DNA from 2 places in the Streptomyces longhuiensis genome. Region 1 is predicted to be linked to the other one. Evidence: riboswitches for the same ligand, from Rfam matches in the RefSeq annotation. Region 1 holds a riboswitch; the other holds the start of a gene.
The links. Region 1 has a riboswitch for glycine ahead of gcvT (glycine cleavage system aminomethyltransferase GcvT). Riboswitches for the same ligand answer to the same signal wherever they lie in the genome.

Region 1 (15,532 bases):
GACGGCCTGGTTGAGCATGCCGCCCCAGGAGGCCTGCGGCGGCTGGATGCCCACGCCCAGGAAGCTCAGCGACGCCTCGAAGATGATGTTCGTCGGGATCAGCAGCGTCGAGTAGACGATGATCGGGCCGACCAGGTTGGGCATCAGTTCCCGGAACAGGATGTACGGGCCACGGGCACCCATCCCGCGGGAGGCGTCCACGAATTCCCGCTCGCGCAGCGCCAGGGTCTGACCGCGCACGATGCGTCCGAGGTAGGGCCAGTTGAAGAACCCGATCACGAAGATCAGTACGCAGATGTGCAGCGGCAGGCCGTTCAGTCCGAACGCGCCACCCTGCAGCGTCGCGGAGATCGAGATCGCGAACAGCAGGAGGGGGAACGCCAGGAACGTGTCCATCATGCGGCTGATGACGGAGTCGACCCGGCCGCCGTAGTACCCGGCGACGACGCCGAGGATCGCGCCGATCACGTTCGACAGAACGGTGGCGCCGAAGGCGACGACGAGCGAGACCCATGATCCCTCGAGGATGCGGGCGAGGATGTCACGGCCGAACTTCGGTTCCACGCCGAGGGGATGGTCACCGCTCATGCCACCCAGCCCGCCCTTGGGAAGCGACGTGGTGGGGTCGATGAGGTCCTGGTGGAAGGTGTTCGGGTCAAGGCCGAGCAGGGACTGGAGCGGGCGCGACAGGGCGGCCACGAGAATCAGGAGGATGACGATGACGCCGCCGGCGACGGCGACCTTGTCCCTCTTGAAACGGTTCCAGGCGATGCGCCCGAGGGAGCGCCCCTCGATCTGCTGCCCCTTGGTGCCGGCGAGCACAGCCTCGGGCTGCACCTCGGCCTGGGCCCCAGTGGTCTCGATCGGTGCGGTCACGGTGTGGTTGACCCCTCTCGGCCGACGGTGGCCGGCCCACGCCCGCCGCGGTAGCGGCTTGATCCTGTTTCACACGCTGGACAGTCCGGGGGCATGGCCTCGTAGTTGACCGTTCAGCTCGTACACAGAGTCGAAACCCCGTGTCTGCAGGGAGTCTTCAATGCGCCTGTGACCAGCCGCCAGCCCTCACAGTGAAAGGTTGCGCAACCGTGATGAGGCGACAGGAGTGCAGTATGCGGACGCGGGAACCGGCTGAGCGGACAATTCGCTCCGGTCCGAGAGCGCTTCGCCGGGTCCGGAATGCTAAACGGTGACCGATGTGGCGAGAATGCCCCGGTGGGGCACCAACTCCGCGGAAAACAGGGCGGAATGGGTGTTTGTCCCGCCGGCGCCGTCGGGTCAGGTCAATCCGGCAGTTTCCGGCGGCAGTTGGAACAGAGCCCCGCGGCGAACGGTTTCAGTACGTCCCGTGCGGCGGCGGGTACCCGTACCCCGCGACGGGGGCGGGCGCGGACGGGGCGGCGTGGGCCTCGCGGTCGTAGAACGGGCGGGCGTTGGCGCGCAGCCACATGGCGACGGGGTCGTGCTCGTCGGACATCGCGACCGTGGAGACGGGCAGTCCGTCGGGCACGGCGACGATCGACTGCTGCATCATCGCGCGCACCGCGTCCACGGACACCGGCGACGTGTCGTACACATCGAGGCCGATCGCCAGATAGGGCGCGCCGAGCGTCGGCTGGACCCAGGCGCGGCGCAGCGAGCGGATCGCGGTGGTCCGGTGCGCGTTCTGCGTCAGCAGGGCGTAGAACTGGGGGATTTCGATGGCGGGGTCGCTCAGCCGCAGGGGCCCGGCGGGCTGGCGGTCGAGACCGCCCGCGATCCGGCGCAGGTCGAGCCACGGGATGCCGACGCCGCCGCCGGGCGCGTGCGGGTTGAGCCAGAGGCCGTAGTGGTCGGGGTAGAGCGTGCGGGCCGCGTCGACCCCACTGACGACCTCGTACGCGCGGCTCCAGCCGGAGGCCGACAACTCCTGGGCGGAGGTGACGCAGGGGGCGTACGAGGTGCCGTCGACGTCCATGTTCCCGTACTGCGCGTCAGGGGATCCGGCCTGGCCGTGCCAGAGCAGCATCCACACCTGGCCGGCGCCGGGATCCGCGAGCGCGTTGAGCAGCGCCTCGTAGGCGTCGTAACGCCCCGGCGTCACCTGGCGCAGCATGTGCTCGACCTGACCGGCCGCGGCCGTGCCCGACGCACTCACCCGTAACCGCCCCTTCGTGACGTACTCGACGATTTCGACCCGCTCCCCGCGGCGGGACCGCCCAGACAGGTCATGAAACCAGCTTAAGCGGCGATCCTGACACCGACTTGACGTACGCGCGGTCGGCCGCTTTCCCGAGTTCTCCCGAACGGGGACCGGCGCCGGGCTTTCAGTGACCCTGCGTGTAGAACGGCCGCAGCGTGGCTCGCATCCAGTCACCGACCGGGTCCTGGGTGATGTCGAGCAGGACGAGGTTCACCGGCCAGGGCGCCGGCACCCGGCCCAGAGCGCGGCCCAGGGCGTCCATGGGCAGGTTGCGCGCGGGACCCTCCCACTGCGACACCTCGACGCCGACGAAGAGGACGGGGTCGCCGCCCTCGACGCTGGCGAGGCAGCGGCGGGCGGTGAGCACGACGCCGGACGCCTCGAACTCCTCGCGCACGGCGGCCAGGAAGTCGACCGGGTCGTTCTGCCAGTCGGGCTCGTAGAGGCTGACCCGGCCGCCCGAGGCGGGCCCGTCCAGCGGCGTGCGACCGGACCTGCACAGCTCGGCGACGGCGGGCGGGGGCAGCGGGACGCCCACGGCGCCGTCCGGGTTCACCGCGATGCCGACCTGCGGGGGCAGCCCGCGCGCGAACTCGACGGCCGGCGCGACCGTGCAGCCCATCCGGTCGCCGACGACCGCGAGGAACTGCTCCTCGGAGCTGAAGACGGGCACATAGGCCTGGCCCTCGATCTCCAGCGTCGGCAGGTCGAGGTTCGGGCTGCCGGGCCCGCCGCCCTGGGGCAGCGGTATCCACACCTGACTGCGTCCGAGGACCTCGACGATCCGGCCGCCCGCCGAGTCGACCCCGAGGGAGGCGGCGAGCACCTCCTCCAGCTCGTTGGCCGGCCACCCGCCGTACGGATGTGCATGAGCCTGCGCCGGAATGTCCATGTGCCTACCACCCGCTCTGGAACCGCTCTGTCTGCGGCCGAACCCTAGCGCGTGCGACCGACATGACACCCTCCGCATCCACACGGCCACAGGGGGTCGCCGGGGGTCAGCCGCCCTCGAACGCGATCCCGTTCAGCACATCCGTCGCGTCCCGGTCCAGCAGCACCGCGGACGCGCAGCCCCACGGCAGGTCACCGCGCTCGGCCGACTCCACGAGACCCGCGACCGCGCGGCGGTGCCGGGCGAACGCGTAGCGCGAGACCCCGCGGCCGCGGTCCCGCTGGCCGGCGAGCGCCGTGTCCGCGTCGACGTCGAGCAGCATCAGATGCAGGTCCGCGCCGCGCCGCCCGGCCTCCCTGGCCAGCCAGCGCCGCACCCAGGCCTGCGTGCCGCAGTCGTGCAGGACGACGCTGCCTCCCGAGCGCAGGGCCCGCCGCAGCCCGGCGAAGTGCGCGAGCCGCACGAGCGGGCGGTACACGGCGTACGGGAGGAGCCGGGGCAGCCGGGCCGCCCAGCGGTCACGGGCGTCCTGCGAGTCGATGCGCACGGCTCCGCCGGCGCCGACCACGCGGCGCATCAGCGTGGACTTGCCGCTGCCCGGGAGCCCCGAGACCACGATCAGGTCACCCCGCGCGAAGCCGAGGCGCCTCGGGGTGCGGCCGCCTCTGCCGCGCAGATCCCTGACGACCGGACCGCGCCCCGTCACCGACCTCGGGCGGGGCATCGCACGCTGTCCGACCCCTGCCGCCGCGTACGCACCCGCCGCTGCCTTATGCACCGTGATCGTCCTCCCCGTTCCGGTCACGCCACCCTTGCCCGTCAAGTGTAAAGAGACGGTAATGCCGTACAAGTGGTTTCCCCGTACGGTCGGCATGCAATGATGTGCGCGCCAAGAGCACGACCAACTGCATACCGGCCGCTTGAATCCGCGCGGGAGAGCTCCCCGGACGCCTACGCGTCCCCGGGGGCGCCGAAGGAGCAAGTTCCTCCCTTGAATCTCTCAGGCCCCGTACCGCGCGGGCGAGGCATATCTGAAAAGCGGGCGGCCCTCGGCCGCTCCACCCAAGGTGCAAGCCGCGACCACCTTTACGTGTGGCGCCGGCGAACCTCTCAGGTTCCGATGACAGATGGGGAGGAAGACCATCGCCCTCGTCTGTCATGCCTGGGATCCTGGAGCACCACTCATGAGCAACGCCCCCCGTAAGACCGCCCTCGACGCACTGCACCGCTCGCTGGGCGCGACGATGACCGACTTCGCGGGCTGGGACATGCCGCTGCGGTACGGCAGCGAGCGCGACGAGCACCTCGCGGTCCGCACCAAGGCCGGCCTCTTCGACCTGTCGCACATGGGTGAGATCACCGTCACCGGGCCGCAGGCCGTCGACCTCCTCGACTACGCCCTCGTCGGCAACATGTCCACGATCGGCCCCGGCCGCGCCCGCTACACCATGATCTGCCAGGAGGACGGCGGGATCGTCGACGACCTGATCGTCTACCGCCTGGGCGAGCAGGAGTACATGGTCGTCGCCAACGCGGGCAACGCGCAGATCGTCCTCGACGCGATCACCGGGCGCGCCGAGGGCTTCGACGCCGAGGTCCGCGACGACCGCGACGCCTACGCGCTGATCGCCGTCCAGGGCCCCGAGTCCCCCGGGATCCTGAAGTCCCTCACGGACGCCGACCTGGACGGTCTCAAGTACTACGCGGGCCTGCCCGGCACCGTCGCCGGCGTCCCGGCCCTCATCGCCCGGACCGGCTACACCGGCGAGGACGGCTTCGAGCTGTTCGTCGCCCCGGAGCACGCCGAGAAGCTGTGGCAGGCGCTGACCGACGCGGGCGCGCCGGTCGGGCTCGTCCCCGCCGGCCTCTCCTGCCGCGACACGCTCCGCCTGGAGGCCGGCATGCCGCTGTACGGGCACGAGCTGACGACGGCGCTGACCCCGTTCGACGCCGGTCTCGGCCGCGTCGTGAAGTTCGAGAAGACGGGCAACGAGGGCCGCTTCGTGGGCCGCGAGGCGCTCGAGGCCGCCGCCGAGCGCGCCGAGACCGCCCCGCCGCGCAAGCTCGTCGGCCTGATCGCCGAGGGCCGCCGCGTGCCGCGCGCCGGGATGTCCGTGGTCTCCGGCGGCCAGGTGATCGGCGAGGTCACCTCCGGCGCCCCCTCCCCCACGCTCGGCAAGCCGATCGCCATCGCCTATGTGGACGCGGCGCACGCCGCCCCCGGCACCGAGGGTGTCGGCGTGGACATCCGCGGCGCCCACGAGCCGTACGAGGTCGTGGCGCTGCCGTTCTACAAGCGCCAGAAGTAGCCCGACCAGTCCTCACGGGGGCCGCCGGAAGTAACCCAGCGCACACCCCTCTCGTTCCGCAGCACCCATTCGCGTACAGGAGAATTCAGATCATGAGCAACCCCCAGCAGCTGCGCTACAGCAAGGAGCACGAGTGGCTGTCGGGCGCCGAGGACGGCGTCTCGACGGTCGGCATCACCGAGTTCGCGGCCAACGCGCTCGGCGATGTCGTCTACGCCCAGCTCCCCGAGGTCGGCGACACGGTGACCGCGGGCGAGACCTGCGGCGAACTCGAGTCGACCAAGTCCGTCAGTGACCTGTACTCCCCGGTCACCGGCGAGGTCGTCGAGGCGAACCAGGACGTCGTGGACGACCCGGCGCTGGTGAACTCCGCCCCGTTCGAGGGCGGCTGGCTGTTCAAGGTCCGCATCTCGGATGAGCCGAAGGACCTGCTCTCCGCGGACGAGTACGACGCGTTCTCCGGCTCCGGCAACTAGGGACACCACGACCATGTCGCTCATGAACACCCCCCTGCACGAGCTCGACCCGGACGTCGCCGCCGCGGTCGACGCCGAGCTGCACCGCCAGCAGTCCACCCTCGAGATGATCGCGTCGGAGAACTTCGCTCCGGTCGCCGTCATGGAGGCGCAGGGCTCGGTCCTGACCAACAAGTACGCCGAGGGCTACCCCGGCCGGCGCTACTACGGCGGCTGCGAGCACGTCGACGTCACCGAGCAGATCGCCATCGACCGGGTCAAGGACCTCTTCGGCGCCGAGTACGCCAACGTCCAGCCCCACTCCGGCGCCTCCGCCAACCAGGCCGCCCTCTTCGCGCTCGCCAAGCCCGGCGACACGATCCTGGGCCTGGACCTGGCGCACGGCGGCCACCTCACCCACGGCATGCGCCTGAACTTCTCCGGCAAGCAGTTCGACGTCGTGGCCTACCACGTCGACGAGGCCGGCCTGGTGGACATGGCCGAGGTCGAGCGCCTCGCCAAGGAGCACCGCCCCAAGGTCATCATCGCGGGCTGGTCCGCCTACCCGCGCCAGCTGGACTTCGCCGCGTTCCGCCGCATCGCGGACGAGACCGGCGCCTTCCTGTGGGTCGACATGGCCCACTTCGCCGGACTCGTCGCGGCCGGACTGCACCCCAACCCGGTCGAGTACGCCGATGTGGTGACCTCCACCACGCACAAGACCCTCGGCGGGCCGCGCGGCGGGATCATCCTCGCGAAGAAGGACTTCGCGAAGAAGCTGAACTCCTCGGTCTTCCCCGGCTTCCAGGGCGGCCCCCTGGAGCACGTGATCGCCGCCAAGGCCGTCTCCTTCAAGGTCGCCGCGAGCGAGGACTTCAAGGAGCGCCAGCAGCGCACCATCGAGGGCGCCCAGATCCTCGCCGCCCGTCTGACCTCGGACGACGCACGCGCCGCCGGCGTGAACGTGCTGTCCGGCGGCACGGACGTGCACCTGGTCCTGGTCGACCTGCGCGAGTCCGAGCTCGACGGTCAGCAGGCCGAGGACCGTCTCCACGAGGTCGGCATCACCGTCAACCGCAACGCGGTCCCGAACGACCCGCGCCCGCCGATGGTCACCTCCGGCCTGCGGATCGGCACCCCGGCCCTGGCCACCCGTGGCTTCCAGGCCGAGGACTTCACCGAGGTCGCCGACATCATCGCCGAGGCGCTGAAGCCGGAATACAACGCGGCGTCCCTCAAGGCCCGCGTCACCGCCCTCGCCGACAAGTACCCCCTGTACCCCGGCCTGAAGTAGTTTCGTACGCATTTGTACGTATGAAATTTCGGGGCACCGCGCACACTGGACAGTGAGAGCGGTGCCCCGCCCCATGCACCGCCCTCCGTATCTGCTTGCGCACCACCCGGCGGACAACGGCGTCCGCCGAAACCCCACCTAGGAGTTCCCCCGTGGCCATCTCGGTCTTCGACCTGTTCTCGATCGGCATCGGCCCGTCCAGCTCCCACACGGTCGGCCCGATGCGGGCGGCCCGCATGTTCGCGCGCCGCCTGAAGAACGAGGGCCTGCTCGCCCACACCGCCTCGATACGGGCGGAGCTCTACGGCTCCCTCGGCGCCACCGGACACGGCCACGGCACCCCCAAGGCGGTGCTGCTGGGTCTGGAGGGCGACTCCCCCCGCACCGTCGACGTGGAGAAGGCCGACGACCGCGTCGAGGCGATCAAGACCTCCGGGAAGATCAACCTGCTCGGCGTCCACGAGATCCCGTTCAGCTTCGACGACGATCTGGTCCTGCACCGCCGCAAGGCGCTCCCGTACCACGCCAACGGCATGACGATCTTCGCCTACGACCACGAGGGCGCCCTCGTCCTGGAGAAGACGTACTACTCGGTGGGCGGCGGCTTCGTCGTCGACGAAGATGCGGTGGCCGGCGAGAACCCGATCGTCCCCGACGACACGGTCCTCAAGTACCCCTTCCGCACCGGCGACGAGCTGCTCCGCCTCGCCGAGGAGACCGGCCTGTCCATCTCCGCCCTGATGCTGGAGAACGAGAAGGCCTGGCGCACCGAGGACGAGATCCGCTCCGGTCTGCTCGACATCTGGCGCGTCATGCAGGCCTGCGTCTCGCGCGGCATGTCCCGCGAGGGCATCCTGCCCGGCGGCCTCAAGGTCCGCCGCCGCGCCGCGAACTCGGCCCGCCAGCTGCGCGCCGAGGGCGACCCGATGGCCCGCGCCATGGAGTGGATCACCCTCTACGCGATGGCCGTCAACGAGGAGAACGCCGCGGGCGGCCGCGTCGTGACCGCGCCCACCAACGGCGCCGCGGGCATCATCCCCGCGGTCCTGCACTACTACATCAACTTCGTGCCCGGCGCCGACGAGGAGGGCGTCGTCCGCTTCATGCTCTCCGCGGGCGCCATCGGCATGCTCTTCAAGGAGAACGCCTCCATCTCCGGCGCCGAGGTCGGCTGCCAGGGCGAGGTCGGATCCGCCTGCTCGATGGCCGCGGGCGCCCTCGCCGAGGTCCTCGGCGGCACCCCCGAGCAGGTCGAGAACGCCGCCGAGATCGGCATGGAGCACAACCTCGGCCTGACCTGCGACCCCGTCGGCGGCCTCGTCCAGATCCCCTGCATCGAGCGCAACGGCATGGCCGCCGTGAAGGCCGTCACCGCGGCCCGCATGGCCATGCGCGGCGACGGCAGCCACAAGGTCTCCCTCGACAAGGTCATCAAGACCATGAAGGAGACCGGCGCCGACATGTCCGTCAAGTACAAGGAGACGGCCCGCGGCGGGCTCGCGGTGAACATCATCGAGTGCTGAGGATCAGCGGGCGTCGAGGGCGGCGGCGGTCACAGGGTCGCCGTCGTGCCCTCCCCGGCCCCGCTCCCCGCGAGCCACTGGTCCCAGCTCAGGTTGAAGGCCGCGTAGCCGTTGTCGGCCGGAGCCTTGGCGCGCGGCGAGCCCGTGATCGTGACGGGGTCGCCCTGCTTGACCTGCCCGTAGAACCACTTGGCGTCGGCCAGCGACAGGTGGACGCAGCCGTGTGAGCCACGGGCGGAGCCGCTGCCCGGGTTCGGGTCGCCGGTCGAGTAGTGGACGTAGGTGCCGGACTGGGTGAGGTGGACGTCCCAGGGCAGCGTCAGGTCGTAGTAGTTGGCGCTGCCCTTGTTGCAGCTGATGCCGACGCTGCAGGAGGTCATGTGGACCTCCTTCTGCTTGTCGATGACGGCCATCGTGCCGTTCCAGGTCGGGAACTCGGCGCTGCCGGCGTTGATCGACAGCGTGCGCACCGCCTGGCCGTTCTTGGTGACCTTCATGGTGTGACCGGTGACGGAGACGTCGGCCCGGACGTCGTCGCCGACCGTGAAGGTGTGCGTGTAACCGTGCACGCCGTAGCGGCCGTTGCCGTTGCTGACGCCCTTCATGTCGGCGTCGATCTTCACCTTCGTACCGGAGGGCCAGTACTCCTTCGGGCGCCAGTCCGCGCGCTTGTCGCCGAACCAGTGCCAGGCGCCGGCCACCGGCTGCGAGGTGCTGACCTTCATGTGCTTCTCGACGGAGGCACGCGCCTTGGCGGCCACCGGGTCGGTGAAGACCACCGAAATCGGCATCGCCACACCGACCTTGGCGTCGTTCAGCGGAGTGATCGTCTCAAGCAGCATGGGCGGACCCTTGGGCTTCGCCGGTTTGGGCGAGGCGCTCGACCTCGGCTTCCCCGCCGCCTTCCCGTCGTTCCCGCCCGCTTCCTTGTCGCCACCGCCGCCGCAGGCGCTCGCGCCCACCAGCACCGCGACCGTCACGAGCGCGATCCCTATTCCGCCCTTGCGCCGTCCCACGACCTGCCCCACTCTCCGAGTCACCCGACGGCCCCCAACGGGACCAACTCCCTGTCAGACAGCGACACGGCTCCGGCAGTTGCACGAAGCCGTGTAAAGCGTGTTCCAAGACTGCGGCCGTCGAAACGTCCTGGCGGCGCCGCGTCACACAGGTGGATCAACGTGCGGAAAGAGGTACCCCCGCGGGATCCGATCGGGGACGATGGATGTTCGACCTCGTCGCCCCACCGACCAGGAGGCCAGCATGCTGCGCGGTATCGACGTCAGCTCGTACCAGTCCACCTTCGACACGGACGGCCAGTCGTTCGTCTTCATCAAGGCGACGGAGGGGCGTTCGTACGTCAATCCGCGGCTCACGGCGCAGACGAAACTGGCCCGCGACGGCGGCTGCGTCGTCGGCTTCTACCACTTCCTGTGGCCGGGCAACCTCACGGCCCAGGCCGAGTACTTCGTGAGCAAGGCCCCGGAGAAGGCGGGGGACCTGCTCGCCGTGGACTGGGAGACGACCGGTGAGGGCACCCGCGCGAGCAACGCGGAGAAGGACCGCTTCATCCGCGAGGTGAAGCGCCTGCGCCCCCATCACCGGGTGCTGCTCTACACGAACCGCAACTTCTGGCTCAACGTCGACACGACGTCCTACGCCGGTGACGGCCTCTGGATCGCCGACTACACGACGGCCGGCAAGCCGCGCATCAAGGCGGCCTGGAAGTTCCACCAGTACACGGACAGTCCGATCGACAAGGACGTCGCCCAGTTCACGAGCAAGGGCGCGCTGCGGGACTGGGCCACCCCGTGACACGCCCTCGCACCGGGTGACTCAGGCGCGCCACTCCGCCGTGCGTTCCGGGGACGCCTCGGCGAGGGCCTTGCGGACGGTGTCCGCGTCCGCCGCGAGGCCGTAGACGGGGGTGCCGGGCTGCTGGCGCCAGGACTCGTCGAGGCCGCCCGTGTCCACGGAGTCGAAGCCGATCCCGTCGAGCAGGGCGCGTACGACCGTCTTGGCCGCGTCGTCGTCGCCGGCGACGGGCAGGGCGATGCGCTCGGGGTCGCCCTTGGGGCGCGGCCTGTCGAGGAGTTCGTGGGCGTAGGTGCCGTTGAAGACCTTGACGACCGGGTGGCCGAGCTGGAGCTCGGTCCAGCGGCTCTCGGGCATGCCCTCCTCGATGGCGGCGATCCGGCCGTCGCGCTGCTGCGGGTAGTAGTTGCCGGTGTCGATGACGGTGACGCCTTCCGGCGCGTCGTCGAGGAGGTCGGCGGGCAGACCGGGGACGGCCTTCATGGGGACGGTGACCACGACGACGTCGGCGCCGCGGGCCGCCTCTGCGACGGTCACCGGCGTGGCACCGGTCTCCCCGGCGAGGTCACGCAGGGTCTCGGGGCCGCGCGAGTTGGCCACGGACACGTCGTGGCCGGCCGCGGTGAAACGGCGGGTGAGATTGCCGCCGATGTTGCCGGCGCCGATGATGCCGATCTTCATGTGGAGCCCTTCCGGAGGAGCGTGCGTACGCGCGTGGTCACGTACCTCCGGGCCGACCGGGCCATGCCGGTCCGGCGCGGGTGCCACACGAACGGGGCCGCACCTGCCTCAGTCCTGGCGCGCCAGTTTGCCCCGCATCACGGCCAGCTCCTCCCGCGCCTCGCGTTCGGCGGCGTCCTCGTCGCCCGACGCGACGGCGTCCACGAGCGCGGTGTGCGCCGCGTCGCCGTGGCCGGCCTCGGCGGCGCGGACGTCGACGAGGTCGAGCAGGTCGACGAGGCCTTGGCGCAGGGCGGGCGCGAACTCGGCGAAGAGGTCGGTGAGTACGGGGTTGTGGGCGGCGGCCACGACCGCCGCGTGGAGCGCGATGTCGGCGTCGACGAACGCGGCGCCGCCCACCTCCGCCGTCGCTCTGCGCGCGTCGAGGGCCGCGCGCATCGCCGTGACGTCCTCGGGGGTGCGGCGGCGCGCGGCGAGGCGCGCGGCCTGGACCTCCATCAGGACGCGGACCTCGTAGACGTCGGCGACGGCCGCGGCGCGCAGCCGCGCGGGCCAGTCCTCGACGGGCCGGTCGGCGGTCACGAAGACGCCCGCGCCCTGCCGGGCCCGGACCAGTCCGGCGCCGGCGAGGGCGCGCAGTGCCTCGCGGACCGTGGAGCGGCCGACGCCGAGTTCCCTGGCGAGGGTCGTCTCGCCGGGCAGCTTGGTGCCGACCGGCCAGTGCCCCGACGCGATCTGCTCGCGCAACCGCTCGGCGGCCTGTTCGACCAGAGGGCTGGGACGGAGCGCGCCGAGCGCCACGGGAATCACCTGCTCTTCTTGAACACCGCTGTTGAACACCGCGGCTCGTCCTGGACACCGCGTGAACGCGGAGACTTTATCCCTCTGCGGACCGGACCTTTCCATTTTCCCGAACAACTTGTCTGAGGACCTGAGCTGTGACTAGCCTACTGCTCGTGATCTTCCGCGGTCTCCTCCTTCTCGGCTGCCGCGGCGGGGCCTGACACGACCGGCACCCCGCCGCGGGATGCCGTGCTGCCGGTCGTCGTCCGACCGAGCCGAAGGACACGTCACCGCATGACCACCGCCCATGACTGGAACCGGCAGCAGCCGGGCCCCATGCCGTACCACCGCTACCGCCCGCACCACGACCGCGTCGACGTCCCCGTGCGGGAGCGGAGCTGGCCGGGCGCCCGGATCGAGCGGGCGCCCCTGTGGGTCCCCGTCGACCTGCGCGACGGCAACCAGGCGCTCGCCGAACCGATGGACACCGGCCGCAAGCGCCGCTTCTTCGATCTGCTCGTCCGCACGGGGTTCAAGGAGATCGAGGTCGGCTACCCGTCGGCGAGCCGCACCGACTTCGGCTTCGTACGCCACCTGGTGACGTCGGGAGCCGTGCCCGACGACGTCACGCCCGTCGTCTTCACGCCCGCGCGGCGCGATCTGATCGAGCGGACCTTCGCGTCGATCGAGGGCCTGCCGCGCGCGGTCGTCCATCTGTACATCCCGACCTCTCGCGTCTGGCGCGACGTCGTGCTCGGCCGGGACCGCGCGCAGGTGTGGGAGACCGTGCGGGACGCCGCCGCGCACATGGCGCGCCTCGCGGACGCCCGGCCCGGCGCGCACATCCGCTTCCAGTTCGCCCCGGAGACCTTCAACGTCACCGAGCCGGACTTCGCCCTGGAGATCTGCGACGGCCTGACCGAGCTGTGGGACGCGAGCCCCGACCGGCCGGTCACGCACAACCTCCCGGCGACGGTCGAGATCGCGACGCCGAACGTGTACGCCGACCAGATCGAGTACATGCACAAGAACCTGTCCCGCCGCGACGCGGTGATCCTGTCCGTGCATCCGCACAACGACCGCGGCACGGGCGTCGCCTGCGCCGAACTCGCGGTCCTCGCGGGCGCCCAGCGCGTCGAGGGCTGCCTCTTCGGCAACGGCGAGCGCACCGGCAACGTCGACCTGGTCACCCTGGCCATGAACCTGTACGCGCAGGGCGTCGACCCGATGGTCGACTTCTCCGACATCGACGCCGTACGGGAGGTGGTCGAGCACTGCAACCGGCTGCCCGTGCACCCCCGCCACCCCTACGGGGGCGACCTCGTCTACACGGCCTTCTCCGGGACGCACCAGGACGCGATCAGCAAGGGCCTCGCGCATCACGCGGCGGCGGCAGCGGCGGCCGGGGTCCCGGCGCGGGAGGCGCGCTGGGACGTGCCGTACCTGCCGATCGACCCGGCCGACGTGGGCCGCAGCTACGAGGCAGTGATCCGCGTCAACTCGCAGTCGGGCAAGGGCGGAATGGCGTATCTGCTCGCCACGCACCACGGCGTCGACCTGCCGGCGCGGATGCGGCCCGACTTCGCGCGGGTGGTCCAGGAGGCCACGGACGACAGCGGGCACGAGGCGACCCCGAAGGACCTGTACGAGCTGTTCCGCTCGACCTGCCTGGAGCCGGGGCGCGGCGCCGGGCACGTGTCCCTGACGGCGTGGTCGACGGACGGCGAGGGGCAGGCGCGCCGGTTCGTGTGCACCCTCCAAGTGGGCGACCGCACGGGCGACTTCGAGGGGCGGGGCGGCGGGACCCTGTCCGCCTTCGTGGACGCGCTCGCGGCGGCCGGGGTCGGCGTCGACATCGTCGACTTCACCGAGGACGCGCACGGCGAGGAGGCGGCGGCGTACGCGCAGTGCCGGGTCGACGGCGTGACGGCGTGGGGCGCGGGCCGCGACCCCTCGCCGCTGGTGGCGTCGGTCCAGGCGGTCCTGGCGGCCGTGAACCGGGCGGTGGCGGCCCGGTAGGAACGCGGCAGGAAGCGCAGGGGGCGCCCGCCGGGAGTCCGGTGGGCGCCCCCTCGAAGACGCTGGAGCTGGGGTATCGGCGCTCAGGCCTTGTTCAGGTTCGCCCAGAACTCGTCGAACGAGAGGACCTTGTCCCCGTTGGCGTCCTGCCGGGCGATGAGCGCCTCGGCGACCGACTCGGTGACGTTGAAGTCGCCCATCTGAGCCATCGCGCTCTTGTACTCGGCCGCCGTGATGAAGCCGTCGCCGTCCGCGTCGAACCGCTGGAACGCCTTGCGTGCTTCCTCGATGTCCGCCACCGGGTCCACCCCTTCTTGCTGTAACACTGACGGAGGTCAGATTAACGGGCGGTGCGAGCGCGCAGTGCGGCGACCACCCACGCGAACTCCTCGTTGTGCCGGGGCAGCGTCTCCAGGCCCCGCACCAGGGACACCAGGTCACGAAAGCGGGCCACGTCGTCGTTGGCGGCGGCCTCCATGCGCTCCAGTACGGCGGCCAGGTCGGCGCCGGCGCCGAGCAGCCCCCGCAGCACCTCCTCCGCCTCGGGCGACTCGGGCGCGACGCCGCGCTCCCGTGCCTCCCCGGCGAGCTGCACGAGGCGGCTCATGAACCACAGCGAGCTGCCCGGCGGCACGTCGGGCCCGCGGTCGGCGGCGTTGAACTCGATCATGCTGCGCATGTGCGCCCGGAAGTCCGGGTCCTGCATCAGCTCGGCCAGCTCCACCCACGCGTCGACCTGCTCGGTCGTCGGGTCGTCCGGCAGGTCCGGGACCATGACCCGCATCCGGGTGCGGATGTCCGGGTCGGCGGCGTCCAGGCCGCCGAAGGTCTGCTCCATGAAGTCGTCGATGATGTGCTTGCGCTCGGCGGCGCTCAGCCGCGCCAGCTTGTTCATCAGGGCCATCTCCTCTGCGCTCGAGTTCCTCTTCGCGACGGTCGAAAGGACGGCCCGGTTCAGCCGCAGCGAGCGGATCTGCGCATCCAGCGCCGCCACGTGCGCGGCGGCCACGGACGCGATGTCCGACTCCCCGTCCACCACGCTGCGTACGTCGTCCAGGCCGAGGCCCAACTCCCGCAGGGTGCGGATGAGTTCGAGCCGTGCGAGGGACTGCGCGTCGTACAGGCGGTAGCCTCCCGAGCTGCGTCCGACGGGTGGCAGGGCGCCCACGTCGGACCAGTAGCGGATGGTGCGCACCGACAGGCCGGTGCGCCGGGACAGCTGCCCGATGGTGAGCAGCCGCGAGCCGTCGTCGATCATGTCGAGGAGTCTGGGCCTTCCAGTGGGTGGAGACTCAAGCGAGCCGAGGGGAACGTCATGCCGGGCACTCTGCGGGACATTCTGGACGCCGCCGCGCGGGGAGTCTTCCCGCCGCCGGACGGGGGCACGACGGTGGTGCCGCAGACGGATCACCGGGACGCGGGTGTGCTGTCCTTCACCGCCCACTCGGTGGTGTTCACGGACGAGGACCCGGGGTGGGTGCACGAGACGCTGCGCGGCCTCGACTGCGATCCGCTGGCGGCGACGATGAATCCGCGGTTCCTCGGCGCGCTCCTGGAGCGGACCGGGCGCCGTCACGACACGACG
Region 2 (15,532 bases), 4.4 Mb from region 1:
CGTCCGCTCGCCGTGAAGATTACGAGGTCACAGACCCAACCCCGCTGGGAATCGGGAGATTTCCCGCATCTCGCCGACCGAATAACGCCTTGCCGAGTATTTTCGCGACGGCTAGACGAAACACTGCGTGAACACGTGTCGTATAAACTTCGCGAACGAGGCGCAGAGTTGGCGCTCGCGGTATCTGCCCCGCCCCCTCTGGCCCGGTCAGCAGACAGCGCCGTCCGCTCGTCCCGCCACGCCCTCGATCCACCGTGCCTGTCGAATGAGAGGCGACCCACCATGCCGCTGCATGTCCCTCCGGCTCCCGCGCCCGCCCTGCGCACTGTCCTCACGGCCCTCGGTTCCCCGACCGCGGTCCGCGAGGCCCGCACCCCTTCCCTGCGCTCCGCCCAAGGACCGGCGAGCCCCGAACTCCCTTTGCCCGTCCACGTACTGGACCGGGTCACGGGCAGCGCGGGCCCTTCGCCGACCCGACTCGCCGGCTGGCGGTTCCTGATCCGCTGCGGGGAACGCGCGGTCGCCGCCGCCGACACGATGCTGACCGCCGACGGCTGGGCGTTCTCGCACTTCTTCGAGGGCCCGTACGTCGCGGCCACCGAACGGGCGCTGCGCCAGGCCGAGTCCATGCCCGCGGCCTACCAACCGCGCCTGCTCTCGGTCCCGGAGCTGTACATGCTCACCCTCTGGCTGCACGGGGACTGCAACGCCGACGCCTCGACGGGACATCCCGCGGCCAGTGACCTCCTGGTCCCGCTGGCGCCCGCGCCGCCCGGCATCGCCGCCCACCGCCCGCACCCGGTCGCCGAACTGCTGCCCGTTCTCACCCATCGACTGACCCCCGCGCCACTTCTGGGCTCACCCGCCTGACGCGACCGGGCCGTCCGACGCGCCCGCGCCCCGCTGCCGATGCCGACCGGTCGCGGGGCGCAGCCATGCCCTCGGCCACGCCCCCGCGGGCCCGTCCGGACTAGCCCGGTCAGGCCACCCCGAACCACCCGAAGGGACAGTGCAGTTGGGGTGAACCGTCCGCACGGGTGACGCGTCCTCATCCAGTGAGGACCGCTGCGACGAAATACCTGCGGATTGACGCCCGTGGGGCAACACTGGGTTCCGGACCGACCGACAAACGGGGGGCGGCCATGAACAACGCTTCGAGCCGCAGGACAGACCGCGACATCACACCCATCACCGACATCACTTCACAGGGAAAGATCCCATCCATGTGCCAGCACCAGCCACCGTGCCCGTCCGCAGACTCCGCCGACCGGGAGGCCGCGCTCCCTGTGGCCCACCACCCCGAACAGGGCTGGAGTCTGCTCTGCAACGGCGTCCTGCTCTTCGAGGACACCGGTGAGCTGCTGCCCACCGGCCAGATCATCGCTCCGCACCGCCCGGTGCACGTCGTGACCGCGGCCTGAGCGCATCCGGACGCCGACGGCGTCCCCTGTACGAAAGGGCCGGCCCCGGGAAACCCCGGAACCGGCCCTGACGCATGTCAGCGTGAGTATCAGTCCTCGTACGCGTCCATGGGCGGGCACGAGCAGACGAGATTGCGGTCGCCGTACGCCTGGTCGATGCGGCGGACCGGCGGCCAGTACTTGTCGGCGGCCACGACACCGGCGGGGAAGACGGCCTCCTCGCGGCTGTACGCGTGCTCCCACTCGCCGCCGAGCGCGGCCGCGGTGTGCGGGGCGTTGCGCAGCGGGTTGTCCTCGGCGGGCCACCGGCCCGACCCGACCTTCTCGATCTCCCCGCGAATGGCGATCATCGCCTCGCAGAACCGGTCCAGCTCGGCGAGGTCCTCGCTCTCGGTCGGCTCGATCATCAGCGTCCCGGCCACGGGGAACGACATGGTCGGCGCGTGGAACCCGTAGTCGATGAGCCGCTTGGCGATGTCGTCGACGCTGACGCCGGTCGCCTTCGAGATCGGGCGCAGATCGATGATGCACTCGTGCGCGACGAGGCCGCCGGGGCCCGTGTACAGCACCGGGAAGTGCGGCTCGAGCCGCTTGGCGATGTAGTTGGCGCTGAGCACCGCGACCTGCGTGGCCCGCTTGAGGCCCTCGCCGCCCATGAGACGCACGTACGCCCACGAGATCGGCAGGATGCCCGCGGAGCCCCACGGTGCCGCGGAGATCGGGCCCACGCCGGTCTCGGGACCCGCGGCGGGCTGCAGCGGGTGGTTGGGCAGGTACGGCGCGAGGTGCGCGCGGACACCGACCGGGCCGACGCCGGGGCCGCCGCCGCCGTGCGGGATGCAGAACGTCTTGTGCAGGTTGAGGTGCGAGACGTCGCCGCCGAAGTGGCCCGGCTTGGCGAGGCCCACCAGGGCGTTCAGGTTGGCGCCGTCGACGTAGACCTGACCGCCGGCGTCGTGCACCTGCGCGCAGATGTCGGCGACGTGCTCCTCGAACACACCGTGCGTGGACGGGTAGGTGATCATCAGGACGGAGAGCTCGTCCGCGTACTGCTCGATCTTGGCGCGGAGGTCCGCGACGTCGATCTCGCCGTCGTCGGCCGTCTTCACGACGACGACCTTCATGCCGGCCATCACGGCGCTCGCGGCGTTCGTGCCGTGCGCGGACGACGGGATGAGGCAGACGGTGCGCTGGTCGTCACCGTTGGCGCGGTGGTAGCCGCGGACGGCGAGCAGACCGGCCAGCTCGCCCTGCGAGCCGGCGTTCGGCTGGAGCGACACGTTGTCGTAGCCGGTGACCTCCGCCAGACGCTCCTCCAGCTCACGGATGAGCGTGAGGTAGCCCTGCGCCTGCTCGGCGGGCGCGAAGGGGTGCAGCTGGCCGAACTCGGGCCAGGTGACCGGCTCCATCTCCGTCGTCGCGTTGAGCTTCATCGTGCAGGAGCCCAGCGGGATCATGCCGCGGTCGAGCGCGTAGTCGCGGTCGGCCAGCTTGCGCAGGTAGCGCAGCATCGAGGTCTCGGAGCGGTGCGCGTGGAACACGGGGTGCGACAGGTAGTTGTCATCGCGCAGAAGGCCCGCGGGCAGCGTGTCCACGGCCGCCGCGTCGAGCGCGTCGACGTCGGCCTCGACACCGAACGCGGTCCAGACGGCGCCCAGCTGGGCACGCGTCGTGGTCTCGTCACAGGAGATCGACACATGGTCGGCGTCCACGAGGTGGAGGTTGACGCCGCCTTCGCGCGCCGCGCTCACGACGTCGGCGGCCCGGCCCGCGGCCTTCACGGTCAGGGTGTCGAAGTACGCGCCGTGCACGACCTCCACGCCGCCGGCCTTGAGGCCCTCGGCGAGCAGCGTCGCGTACCGGTGCGTGCGCCGCGCGATGCCCTTGAGGCCTTCGGGCCCGTGGTAGACGGCGTACATGCCGGCCATGACGGCGAGCAGCACCTGAGCGGTACAGATGTTGCTGGTGGCCTTCTCGCGCCGGATGTGCTGCTCACGGGTCTGCAGCGCGAGGCGGTACGCCTTGTTGCCGTCGGCGTCGACGGAGACGCCCACGAGGCGGCCGGGCAGGCTGCGCGCGAACTTCTCGCGGACGGCCATGTAGCCGGCGTGCGGACCGCCGAAGCCCATGGGGACACCGAAGCGCTGCGTCGTACCGACGGCGATGTCGGCGCCGAGCTCACCGGGCGAGGTCAGCAGCGTGAGGGCGAGCAGGTCGGCGGCGACCGTGACGACGGCGCCCAGCTCGTGGGCCTGCTCGATGACGGGCTTGATGTCGCGGACGGCACCGGAGGCGCCCGGGTACTGGATCAGGACGCCGACGACGCCGCGCTCGGCGACCTCGGCCGGGATGCCCTCGGACAGGTCCGCGACGACGACCTCGACACCCGTCGGCTCGGCACGCGTCTGGATCACGGCGATGGTCTGCGGCAGCGCGTCCGCGTCGACCACGAAGGCACCGTTCTTGACCTTGCCCATGCGCCGGGACAGCGCCATGGCCTCGGCCGCGGCCGTGCCCTCGTCGAGCAGCGAGGCGCCCGAGGTGGGCAGGCCGGTCAGCTCGGCGACCATCGTCTGGAAGTTGAGCAGCGCCTCGAGACGGCCCTGCGAGATCTCCGGCTGATAGGGCGTGTACGCCGTGTACCAGGCCGGGTTCTCCATGACGTTGCGCAGGATGACGGGCGGCGTGAACGTGCCGTAGTAGCCCAGTCCGACCATCGAGTCGAGGACCTGGTTGCGGTCGGCGAGGGAGCGGAGCTCTGCGAGCACCTCGGCCTCGGTGCGGGCCCCGGGAAGATCGAGCGCCTCGGCGCTCTTGATCACGTCCGGGACCGCGGCCGCCGTCAGCTCGTCGAGCGAGCCGTACCCGACCTGCGCGAGCATCTTGGCCTGCGCTGCTTCATCCGGACCGATATGGCGCTGCTCGAAGGGGATTCCCTGCTCCAGCTGGGAGAGCGGAATACGGTTGGCGGTCATTGCGGAGGCCTCCTGGTCATTGCGACCTGCGAGGGGCACCACGGCGCGGGTGCCCGGACGGCCTCCCCCTCTGTCATCTCAACCTGAGAGTTTCACCGGCACACCCCACATCACGAAGGGCATGACGACTTTCACCGTCGGTGAGAGCGGAGGCCTGAACGCCCGCCCTGCTTTCCAGAGTGACCTCGTCCGTGCGGTACAGGGGCCTGAGAGATTCCGGGGAGGAGTTGCTCCTTCGGCGCCTCCGGTGTCATCCGGAGGACTCTCCCGCACGGGGTCGGCAGCCATCGCCAGCCTACCAGCGGCAACGACACCCCCGGCTTCGAGTGGCCGCCTTCCCCAATGTGCACTTTGGTAGTGCTTACGGATGAGTTGCGAGCAGCTGGAGGGCCCCGTGCAGACCGATGTCGATCCGCGCAACCTGATCGGCCGCAAGGCGTTCGACCGCAACGGAGCCAAGATCGGGACCGTCGACGAGGTCTACCTCGACGACGCGACCGGCGTCCCCGAGTGGGCGGCGATACGCACAGGCCTGTTCAGCCGGGACGCCTTCGTCCCCCTGGAGCCGAGCGAGCTGGTGGAGGGCACCCTGCGCATCCCCTTCGAACGCTCCCTGATCAAGGACGCCCCCGACTTCGGGGTCGGCCGTCACCTCTCCCCCGAACAGGAGCTCCAGCTCTATCACCACTACGGTCTCGACATCTCGGCCCCCGGCGACCCCGAGCCGCCTGAGGACCGAGACTTCGGCAAGATCGCCCGCCCGTCAGACGACACCTGACCCGACATCCGGCTCCCGCGCCGCGAAGCGCCCGGCTCCGCCCTCCACCAGCGGCAGCGGCTCCGCCGGTACGAGCGCGGGGTCGTCGGTCCGGAACGTACGCACGCGCCCCGGCTCCGAGTACGGCGTCTCGAAGCGCACAGTCACCCGCCCGAGCCCGCTGCCCTGCACCCACCCGTGCCCGAACTCCTCGTGCCGCACGTCGTGCCCGGCCACCCAGCGCCGGTCCGCGACCTCGACGACCTCTTCGGCAGCCGCCTGCCCCTCTTCACCCGCACCACCCGCCCCTTCCGCCTCACCCTCACGCTCCCCCTCGGCCACGTGCGCATCGGCCTCCGCCTGCGCCCGCGCCTGCGCGAACAGGTCCTCCTGCGTGTAGTCGGCCAGGCCCGTCACCCCCACGCCGAGCAGCCGCACCCCGCCCGTCGTGTCCACGGACTCCAGGAGCCGGGCGGCCGCCTCCCGCACCACGGCGGGGTCGTCGGTGGGCCCACGCAGCGTCTCGGATCTCGTCAGCGTGGAGAAGTCGTAGCGCCGCACCTTGAGGACCACGGTCCGCCCGGACCGCTCCGCCCCCCGCAGCCGCTGCACGCACCGCTCGGCGAGCCGCTGCACCTCGGTCCGCACCCGCACCCGGTCGTGGATGTCCACGTCGTACGTGTCCTCGACCGACACCGACTTGGCGTCCCGCTCGGCCACCACGGGCCGGTCGTCGTGCGCGAGGGCCATGGCATACAGCGACGCCCCGTGCGACTTCCCCAGCAGCCGTACCAGCTCGTCCTCGCCCGCTTCGGCGATCTCCTCGACCGTGGTGATCCCGGCACGTCTGAGATGGTCCCCGGTCGCCGGCCCCACGCCGGGCAGCGTGCGCACCGACATGGGCCCGAGCATGGCGCGCTCGGTGCCGGGCACGATCAGCACCAGCCCGTCCGGCTTCGCCTCCTCGGAGGCAATCTTCGCCAGCATCTTCGACGCCGCGAGCCCCACCGACCCGGTCAGACCGGTCACGGTCTTGATCTCGTCCCGCAGCCGCTCACCGACGAGCCGCGCCGACGCGGCGTCCCAGGCCGCCTCACCGGCCTCCAGATCGACGAACGCCTCATCGAGGCTCAGCGGCTCCACCAGCGGCGACAGCTCCCGCAGCAGCCCCATCACCTGCTCGCTGACCTCCCGGTAGAGCCGGAAGCGCGGCGCGAGATACGCGGCGTTGGGCGCGAGCCTGCGCGCCTGCCCTATCGGCATCGCCGAGTGCACCCCGAACACCCGGGCCTCGTACGAGGCGGTGGCCACCACCCCACGAGGCCCGATCCCGCCCACGACCACGGCTTTCCCGCGCAGACTCGGCTTCGACGCCTGCTCCGCCGAGGCGTAGAAGGCATCCATGTCGAGATGCAGGATCGTGGGCGCGGTTCTCACATGTCCGATGCTGCCCTACGGCACTGACAATGCCCCGGCCGACGCATCGGCCCCGCTCACACCGCGCGGTGGCGCCGTCTCGCCAGCTCGTCCGCCGGGTTGTTCCCGAGGAGCGTCTCGCCGGTGTCGATACGCTCCCCGTGCAGCTGCGACAGGGCGCTCTCGACGTCCCGCCACACCACACCGACAGCGATGCCGAAGATGCCCTGACCGCCCTGGAGCAGATCGTGGACCTCCGCCGGCGAGCTGCACTCGTAGACGGTGGCGCCGTCACTCATGAGCGTCAGCCGCTCCAGATCGCTGAAGCCGCGCTCCCGCAGATGCTGCACCGCGGTGCGGATGTTCTGCAGTGAGACACCGGTGTCCAGGAACCGCTTCACGATCTTCAGGACGACGACGTCCCGGAAGCTGTAGAGCCGCTGGGTTCCCGACCCGTGGGCCGGGCGCACACTCGGCTCGACCAGTCCGGTCCTCGCCCAGTAGTCCAATTGCCGATAGGTGATACCGGCCGCCGCGCACGCGGTGGGTCCCCGGTATCCGACCTGCTCGGGCGTCGCGTCATCATCCCTCTGAGCGACCACCGGCAACACCGTCGGCCGACGCGGAATGTGATCGGCCGCGTGGCCGTGAAGCGAGTACGGGCCGCTCTCCGCCGGACTGTGTCCGCCGCCCCCAGCCGTACCGTCGCCGCTGCTTCTCACGCCGACCTCCTCTTTGACCTGCCTGCTCGACGGTAGGCAGTCACCAGGGGTGCGTCAACGATCGCCACACTCGGCACGCCGAGTGATAATCACCCTACGAGTGGTTTCCCGTACCTCACCGCGGGGAAAGGCTAGCCGAATGATCCGGCCGGCCCCCGGCGAGGCAGCGGCCGCCCTGCGACGGCCGCTCTCGCGTCACTGACTGTTGGTCCCGAAATCCTCGGGCGAGATCTGATCGAGGAACTCGCGGAACTTCTCCACCTCGTCCTCCTGCTCATCCGGGATCGCGATCCCGGCGTCATCGAGCACACCGTCACTGCCGTAGATCGGCGTACCGGTGCGCAGCGCGAGCGCTATGGCGTCCGACGGGCGGGCACTGACCTCGACCCCGCTCGAGAACACCAGTTCCGCGTAGAAGACGCCTTCGCGCAGGTCCGTGATGCGTACTTCCGTGAGCTCCTGCCCGACCGCTTCCAGCACGTCCTTGAAAAGGTCGTGCGTCAGCGGGCGTGCGGGGGCCATGCCCTGCTGTGCGAAGGCGATGGCCGTCGCCTCCCCCGGTCCGATCCAGATGGGGAGGTAGCGGTCGCCTCCCACTTCACGCAGGAGCACGATCGGTTGGTTGGAGGGCATTTCGACCCGGACACCTACGACGTCGAGCTCGTTCACACAGCAACCCTAGGACGTGCCCGGCAGGTTTGGGTAGTCGGGCACCCTTCGATCGCCGGACGCACACCGCGCGAGCACCCCTCGGATCAGGGCAGACGCACGCCCAGCGCGGTCTGCACAAGCGCCCCGTGAAGCTTCACCGTCAGCCCCGCCAGTTCCTTCGCGCGGGCCTGCGCATGCGCCCGCGTCTGGGGATTGCGGTGCCGTCGCAGCGGCGCGACGACCTGGTCGACCAGACCGGCCTCCCGGTCGGCCGCGGCCTTCATCGCCCGCAGGTGCCGCGGCTCGATCCCGAAGCGGCCCAGTTCCATGACCAGCTCGGCGACCGTGACCGCCTCCGCGTCGTACCCGCCGTCGGGCAGCGGCGCGATGAGGCCGTACGACTCCCACTCGTCGAGCTCGGGAGACTCGATGCCGGCAGCGGCAAGCAGCTCGTCACGGCCCACACGGGCCACTGTCGGCCCTTCGCCGCCCTCGGAGGCCCTGCCGTCCTCGCCGTCGCCCGGCCGCCCCGTAGAGGGCAGCGTGATCGCTTCTCCCCGCTCCAGGGCGTCGAGCTGCTCCTTGATGACCTTCAGAGGCAGGTAGTGGTCCCGCTGCATGCGCAGTACGTGGGCAAGTCGCTCGACGTCGTCCGGGCTGAACTTGCGGTACCCCGAGGGGGTGCGCTGCGGCTCGATCAGCCCCTCCGACTCCAGAAACCTGATCTTGGAGATGGTGACTTCGGGAAACTCGTCGCGCAGCACGTTCAGCACGGTGCCGATGCTCATCAGCCGACTGTCCGTGAGGGCGGTGCCGTGACCGGCACCGCCCTTCGGTGTTTGAAGCATGGACCTTCCTGACAGGTCAGATGCCCCGCTGGCTCGCGTAGAAGACCAGCCGGTACTTGCCGATCTGCACCTCGTCGCCGTTCGACAGCATGACCGAGTCGATCCGCTCCCGATTGACGTACGTGCCGTTGAGGCTGCCCACGTCGCTGACGGTGAAGGCACCGTCAGCACCGCGACGGAACTCCACGTGGCGACGCGAAACGGTCACGTCGTCAAGGAAGATGTCGCTCTGCGGGTGCCGTCCCGCCGTGGTCAGTTCGCCGTCGAGGAGGAAGCGGCTGCCCGAGTTCGGACCGCGTCGCACCACCAGGAGCGCCGAGCCGAGCGGCAGGGCGTCGACGGCGGCCTGGGCCTCCGGGGAGAGCGCCGGCGACAGCGTCTGACCGGTGACTTCGGCGTCGTAGGCCTCAAGGCCCGAAATGGAAATCGTCGAGGTCGTCTCGGACGGACGCTCGGCCGTGGCGCGCAGAGGCGCACCACAGTTGGAGCAGAACCGGCTCGCCTCGGCGTTGCGGTTTCCGCACCTCGTACACACCAGTGCCGACATGGACGGATCCTCCTGCCGCGGCTGCCCCGCGGGGGCATGGGACGCATACGGATCGGGGGTAAACCCTCCACCCGCACTTGAGGTTGACGGTTCCCCGAAACCTATGCGGCCGGACGCGGCAGGGTCAACAGACGACGCGCCCTGTCCGCCCGAAATGTCACCACCCTGAGGACCGACCTGATCACGGAACAGCGGACGCTCCGTCCCCTGCGCCTCCGCGTCCTGGGCGCGCGGTGCACGGTGACGGGCAGTGGCATTGGCATTGCCGCTGTCCTCACGTGCGCTCTTGCCGAACAACTTCGCAAACAACTTCACGGGCGATTCCCCTTGACCGAAACAGACCCGCCCGTGGGGCAGGACGAACCCTGATTGCACACACCGCCGTACATCGGCGACACAGACATCCTCACAACGTCCGTATCCGCCAAACAGTTTCCACCACGCACCCCGCTTACGGTGCGCCGACCCCCCGCAACCTCATGCCCTGGCCCGAACGCCGCCATACGCCCCCGCCTCACTGGGAGGACGACTGAGCGTAGTCAGGCCGCTTCGCGGGTCGCAAGGCGTCCACAACGATCTTCTGCGCCTGTGTCACGGTAACGGTGGCCTGCTCCTTTTCCAGAGTCTGAACCACCCCGCCGGGGATGTTGAGCGCCGGCTCCAGGTCCTGCGGCTTGCCGATGACCTTGAAGACGAAAGGCTGGCCGATCTTGTGGCCGTCCACACTCACCCTCCCGCCGCTCGCATCCGTCAAATACGTGTCGGCCACGACCCGGACGTCGTTCACCTGGATCGCCTCGGCGCCCGCCGCGCGTAGTTCCTGGATCGCATCCAGCAGCATGTCCGCCTGCACCGCGCCCTTCTTGTCGGTGATCGTCAGCGTGATCCCGGGGCCCTGCGCCGCCACGGTGCCCGCCAGAATGCCGAGTTGCCGTTCCCTCTCGACCGTCTGCTTGCGGGCCTCCTCGGCCTGGTCCGAGCTGTTCTCCAGCTCGGTGCGCTGCCCCTCGAGACGCTGCTTCTCATCTCCCAGACGCTGAGTACGGTCATCCAGTTCATCGAGGATGCGTACGAGATCTTCCTGACGTGCGCCGCGCAGCGCGCTGCTGTCGCTGTTGGACCGCACCTGGATGGCCAGACCCAGGCCGAGCACGAACAGCAGGACGGCGACGATGAGTTGCGCACGGGTGACCCGCGGCGGCCACAGCCCCTTGGCCAGCCGCTGACGTCCGGTCAGCGACCGGCTCTTCGTCTCCGCGGTCGGCGCATCCGCATCGTCTGCGCCGTCCGCGTGGTCCGCGCCGTCCACCGCTTCAGGAGCGACCTCGTCCGGCAGCTCCTTGCGCAGGCGGTACTGCTCGTTGTTCTGGTTCTTGTTCTGGTTCTGGTTCTTGTTCTGGTTCTTGTTCTGGTTCTTGTTCTGGTTCTCGTCCTCGGACATCGGCCTCACGCCCGGAAGATGTGCCGCCGGATGGCGGCCGCGTTGGAGAAGATGCGGATTCCGAGCACCACGACGACGCCGGTGGAAAGCTGCGCGCCCACGCCCAGCTTGTCGCCCAGGAACACGATCAGGGCCGCCACGACGACGTTCGACAGGAACGACACGACGAAGACCTTGTCGTCGAAGATCCCGTCGAGCATCGCCCGCAGGCCACCGAACACCGCGTCGAGGGCCGCCACCACGGCGATCGGAAGATAGGGCTCGACCACCGCCGGAACCTCGGGCCGGACGAACAGTCCGACCACAACTCCCACGACGAGGCCCAGTACGGCGATCACGATGTGCCCTTCTCTGTTCTCGGCTGTGCTGTACGTACGGTCACGCTCGGCGCTGCGGGCAGGCGGACGTCGTCCTGGGCCGAAATGCTGGTCCGGATTCCGAAGTTCTCCTGCAGGGCGTGCAGGTACAGACCGTCAGGGCTGTTCTGGAACCGGGTGCTCAGCCGCTGGCCGTCCCCCACCGCGAGCACCGTGTACGGCGGCACGAGCGGTCTGTTGTCGACCAGTATCGCGTCACCCGCCGCGCGGATCGCGGACAGGGCCGTCAGCCGCTGCCCGTTGATGGCGACGGCCTCGGCACCGGACTGCCAGAGCCCGTTGACGACCCGCTGCATGTCCCGGTCGCGCACCCGCCCGGTGTCCGAGAAGCCGGCGCTCTCGCGCGGCCCCCCTCCGCCCTGGTCGGCCTCCTTGGCGTCGTCGACGACCAGCTTCACTCCCGGGCCGTGCACCGCCGTGGCACCGGAAAGCAGACCGACCAACTCGCCTTTGTCGCCGCCATGTTTCTTCAGCGCCTCACGCTGGCGGTCACTCACGTCGTTGCGGAGCGTGTCCACCTTGCGCTCGAGCTTGTCCGCGGCCGCCGTCTCCCGGTCGATACGGGCGATGAGCTCCTCGCGCTCCTTCGCCACGACCGGTGCCGCGACCCGCGCCTGCGCCGCGCCCACCGTCACCACGAGCGCCGCGAGGACCAGCCCGGCCGCGAGCCCGAGCTTGGCCCTCAGGGTGCGCGGCATGCCTCCGCTGCCCTCGGCCTTCTTACGGGCCGCCGCCTCCGCGTATCCGTCGTCGAGGCTGTGATCCATCACGTTCGTCAGCAGCGACATGGAGGCGTCGGGACGCCTGGGGCTCACGGGACGGGAGGGGCTGCTCCGATCGGGGGGCTGCTGCGGCATGCCGCACATCGTCGCACGTGCCGGCCTGTACCTCCGAATGGCCCCACCGCCGTACTCGGTCGGCGCCCGTGACAGGCGCCGACCGAGTATGTATGACGGCTCAGCGACCAGCGCTGTCCACGACGGCCGCCCACTCGTCGAGCAGCTGTTGCGCCGACGCGTCGTCGGGCCCTTCGGCCCACAGATGGGTGACGGCCTCGGCCGGGTCGGGCAGCACCATCACCCAGCGCCCGTCCGCCTCGACGACCCGCACGCCGTCGGTCGTGTCGACGGACCGGTCGCCGGCCTCCTCGACGACCCGCCGCATCACGAGCCCCTTCACCGCCCACGGAGTCGCGAGGTCCCGCTTGAGCACGTGCGCCCGCGGGATCCGCGCATCGATCTGGCTCAAGGTCAGCTGCGTCCGCGCCACGAGCCCGATCAGCCGGACGAAGGCGGCAGCACCGTCGAAGACGGAGCTGAACTCCGGAATGATGAACCCGCCGCGACCGTCACCGCCGAAGATGGTCCCCTCGTCCCGCCCGACCCGCGTGAGGTCGTCGGGCGACGTGGTCGTCCACTCCACCTGCGTCCCGTGGTACGCGGCCACCTGCTCGGCGATACGCGTCGTGGTCACAGGCAGCGCGACCCGGCCGCTACGCCTCTCGGCGGCCACCAGGTCCAGCATGACGAGCAGAGCACGGTCGTCCTCGACGATGCGGCCCTTCTCGTCGACCAGCGACAGCCGCTCACCGACCGGGTCGAACCGGACGCCGAATGCGGCCCGCGCCGACGCCACGATCTCACCGAGGCGCACGAGCCCGGACCGGCGCGCGTCCCGCGTCTCCGTCGGCCTGGACTCGTCGAGCCCCGGGTTGATCGTCAGCGAGTCGACACCGAGCCGCCCGAGCAGGCTGGGCAGCACCAGACCGGCACTGCCGTTCGACGCGTCGACGACGACCTTGAGCCCTGCCTCGGCAATCCCCGTCGTATCGACATTCCGCAGCAGGGAACCGGTGTACGAGTCGAAGACGCTCGACGGGAAGTGCAGATCGCCGATCTCTCCGGGGAACGCCCGCCGGTACTCCTGGCGCGCGTACACCCGGTCCAGCTTCCGCTGACTGGCCTGCGAAAGGTCCGCTCCCCGCTCGTCGAAGAACATGATGTCGACGGAGTCCGGCACGCCGGGCGTCGTACGGATCATGATCCCGCCGGCGCTGCCCCGCGCGGTCTGCTGCCGCGCGACGGGCAGCGGCACGTTCTCCAGGTCGCGTACGTCGATGGCGCTCGCCTGCAACGCGGAGATGACCGCCCGCTTCAAGGCTCGCGCACCACGCGAGTGGTCACGGGCCGTGGTGACGGTCGAGCCTTTCTTGAGCGTCGTGGCGTACGCTCCCGCGAGCCGCACGGCGAGCTCCGGGGTGATCTCCACGTTGATGATGCCGGAGACACCACGGGCGCCGAAGAGATGCGCCTGCCCCCGGGACTCCCAGATCACGGAAGTATTGACGAAGGCGCCGGCCTCGATGGTCTTGAACGGATAGACCCGGACGTTGCCCTGGATAATCGATTCCTCACCGACAAGGCACTCGTCGCCGATGACGGCGCCGTCCTCGACGCGGGCGGCCCGCATGATGTCGGTGTTCTTGCCGATGACGCAGCCGCGGAGATTGCTGTGCTGCCCGATGTACACGTTGTCGTGGACTACGGCCTTGTGCAGAAAGGCCCCGCTCTTCACGACGACGTTCGAGCCGATCACGGTGTGCTCGCGCATCTCCACGTCGGCTTCGACCTTGGCGTAGTCCCCGATGTACAGCGGACCGCGGAGCACTGCGTCCGGATGGACCTCGGCACCTTCGGCGACCCACACTCCGGGCGAGATCTCGAATCCGTCGATGTCGACATCGACCTTGCCTTCGAGCACGTCGGCCTGCGCCTTGACGTAGCTCTCGTGCGTGCCGACATCCTCCCAGTAGCCCTCGGCGATATAGCCGTAGACCGGCTTGCCTTCCTTCATGAGCTGCGGGAAGACATCGCCGGACCAGTCGACCGACACATCGGCCTCGACGTAGTCGAATACCTCGGGCTCCATGACGTAGATGCCCGTGTTCACCGTGTCGGAGAAAACCTGGCCCCAGGTGGGCTTCTCGAGGAAGCGTTCGACCTTGCCCTGTTCGTCGACGATGGTGATGCCGAATTCAAGGGGGTTGGGAACGCGGGTCAGGCAGACCGTGACGAGCGCACCCTTTTCCTTGTGGAAATTGATGAGGTCGGTGAGGTCGAAATCGGTCAGAGCGTCACCGGAGATCACAACGAAAGCGTCGTCCTTGAGTGCTTCCTCTGCGTTCTTCACGCTGCCGGCTGTGCCGAGTGGCTTCTCCTCATTGGCATAGGTGAGCTCCATTCCGAGCTCTTCGCCGTCCCCGAAGTAGTTCCTGACGAGAGATGCCAGGAACTGCACGGTGACGACGGTCTCGGTGAGCCCATGCCGCTTGAGCAACCGCAGCACATGCTCCATGATCGGCCGGTTCACAACCGGCAGGAGCGGCTTGGGCATACTCGAGGTCATGGGGCGCAGGCGCGTGCCTTCGCCTCCAGCCATTACGACGGCCTTCATGTCGGAAGCGTCCTCCTTGAAGAGACGACTGTCTAGCCGACTTCGCCCGTCCGGATGGACCCGCAGATCTCGGACTGCGGGCCTACCTGGCCTCGAATACCGCCATATGGAGAGCTCAATCGGCCGTGGAGTCCGCCCTGACCAGTCGGCGGACCTGCACTACGTAGAGGATCCCTGCCCACCAGTAGAGCGTTGTACCCCATCCTGCGAACGCCCATCCGAAAATAGCAGCGAGCGTGTTGATCCAGCCGCTTCCGTCGCTGAGGAGCAACAGGGGGAACGCATACATGAGGTTGAACGTGGCGGCCTTGCCGAGGAAGTTCACCTGTGGCGGCGGATAGCCGTGCCGGCGGAGGATACCCACCATCACGAGGAGAACCAGTTCCCGGGCAAGCAGTACGGCCGTCAACCAGATCGGCAGAATCTCGCGCCAGGTGAGTCCTACCAGCGTGGACAGAATGTAGAGCCGGTCGGCGGCAGGGTCGAGCAGCCGGCCGAGGTTGCTGATCTGATTCCAGCGCCGGGCGAGCTTCCCGTCGAGATAGTCGCTGACACCGCTGAGCATCAGGACCAGGAGGGCCCAGCCATCGCTTTTGGGCCCGCCGAACTCGGGCCTGAGGATGAGCCACAGGAACAGGGGTACGCCAAGGAGACGCGCCATGCTGAGGATGTTCGGGATGGTGAGCACCCGGTCCGTCTGGACACGGGTCTCCTGGACCTCCACCCGGGGGCCTCCTGTGGGGAAACGAGCCAACGATGCCCCCTGACCCTACCCTCAGCTCACATGGGGCCGTGCAGAGGGGTGCACAAGAATTGCCGCACCACGCTTGGCATGCAACGCAGAAAACCCCCGTAACAGGATTCTCATCCGTTACGGGGGTTTTCTTCAAAAATAGTTCGGCGGCGTCCTACTCTCCCACAGGG

Region 2: linked by a shared signal. The riboswitch ahead of gcvP (aminomethyl-transferring glycine dehydrogenase) and the one ahead of gcvT (glycine cleavage system aminomethyltransferase GcvT) in region 1 are both predicted to bind glycine.

The regions. Positions count from the first base shown of each region.
Region 1 covers NZ_CP085173.1:6,475,419-6,490,950, reverse strand. The annotation lists gene LGI35_RS30005 (ABC transporter permease) at 1-876, opposite strand, end outside; gene LGI35_RS30000 (enhanced serine sensitivity protein SseB C-terminal domain-containing protein) at 1,334-2,134, opposite strand; gene LGI35_RS29995 (enhanced serine sensitivity protein SseB) at 2,304-3,071, opposite strand; gene LGI35_RS29990 (AAA family ATPase) at 3,178-3,795, opposite strand; glycine riboswitch at 3,993-4,096, shown strand; glycine riboswitch at 4,097-4,208, shown strand; gene gcvT (glycine cleavage system aminomethyltransferase GcvT) at 4,256-5,380, shown strand; gene gcvH (glycine cleavage system protein GcvH) at 5,473-5,856, shown strand; gene glyA (serine hydroxymethyltransferase) at 5,870-7,129, shown strand; gene LGI35_RS29970 (L-serine ammonia-lyase) at 7,282-8,652, shown strand; gene LGI35_RS29965 (L,D-transpeptidase) at 8,682-9,668, opposite strand; gene LGI35_RS29960 (glycoside hydrolase family 25 protein) at 9,913-10,464, shown strand; gene LGI35_RS29955 (NADPH-dependent F420 reductase) at 10,486-11,145, opposite strand; gene LGI35_RS29950 (FadR/GntR family transcriptional regulator) at 11,254-11,946, opposite strand; gene leuA (2-isopropylmalate synthase) at 12,223-13,947, shown strand; gene LGI35_RS29940 (EF-hand domain-containing protein) at 14,031-14,246, opposite strand; gene LGI35_RS29935 (helix-turn-helix domain-containing protein) at 14,288-15,205, opposite strand; gene LGI35_RS29930 (GNAT family N-acetyltransferase) at 15,263-15,532, shown strand, end outside.
Region 2 covers NZ_CP085173.1:2,097,263-2,112,794, forward strand. The annotation lists gene LGI35_RS09955 (hypothetical protein) at 283-870, shown strand; gene LGI35_RS09960 (DUF5999 family protein) at 1,224-1,421, shown strand; gene gcvP (aminomethyl-transferring glycine dehydrogenase) at 1,511-4,396, opposite strand; glycine riboswitch at 4,581-4,676, opposite strand; gene LGI35_RS09970 (PRC-barrel domain-containing protein) at 4,791-5,174, shown strand; gene LGI35_RS09975 (DNA polymerase IV) at 5,160-6,590, opposite strand; gene LGI35_RS09980 (MerR family transcriptional regulator) at 6,647-7,291, opposite strand; gene LGI35_RS09985 (bifunctional nuclease family protein) at 7,487-7,960, opposite strand; gene ftsR (transcriptional regulator FtsR) at 8,047-8,790, opposite strand; gene LGI35_RS09995 (FHA domain-containing protein) at 8,807-9,652, opposite strand; gene LGI35_RS10000 (DUF881 domain-containing protein) at 9,852-10,787, opposite strand; gene LGI35_RS10005 (small basic family protein) at 10,784-11,116, opposite strand; gene LGI35_RS10010 (DUF881 domain-containing protein) at 11,113-12,021, opposite strand; gene LGI35_RS10015 (mannose-1-phosphate guanyltransferase) at 12,113-14,608, opposite strand; gene clsA (cardiolipin synthase ClsA) at 14,724-15,332, opposite strand; rRNA gene rrf (5S ribosomal RNA) at 15,504-15,532, opposite strand, start outside.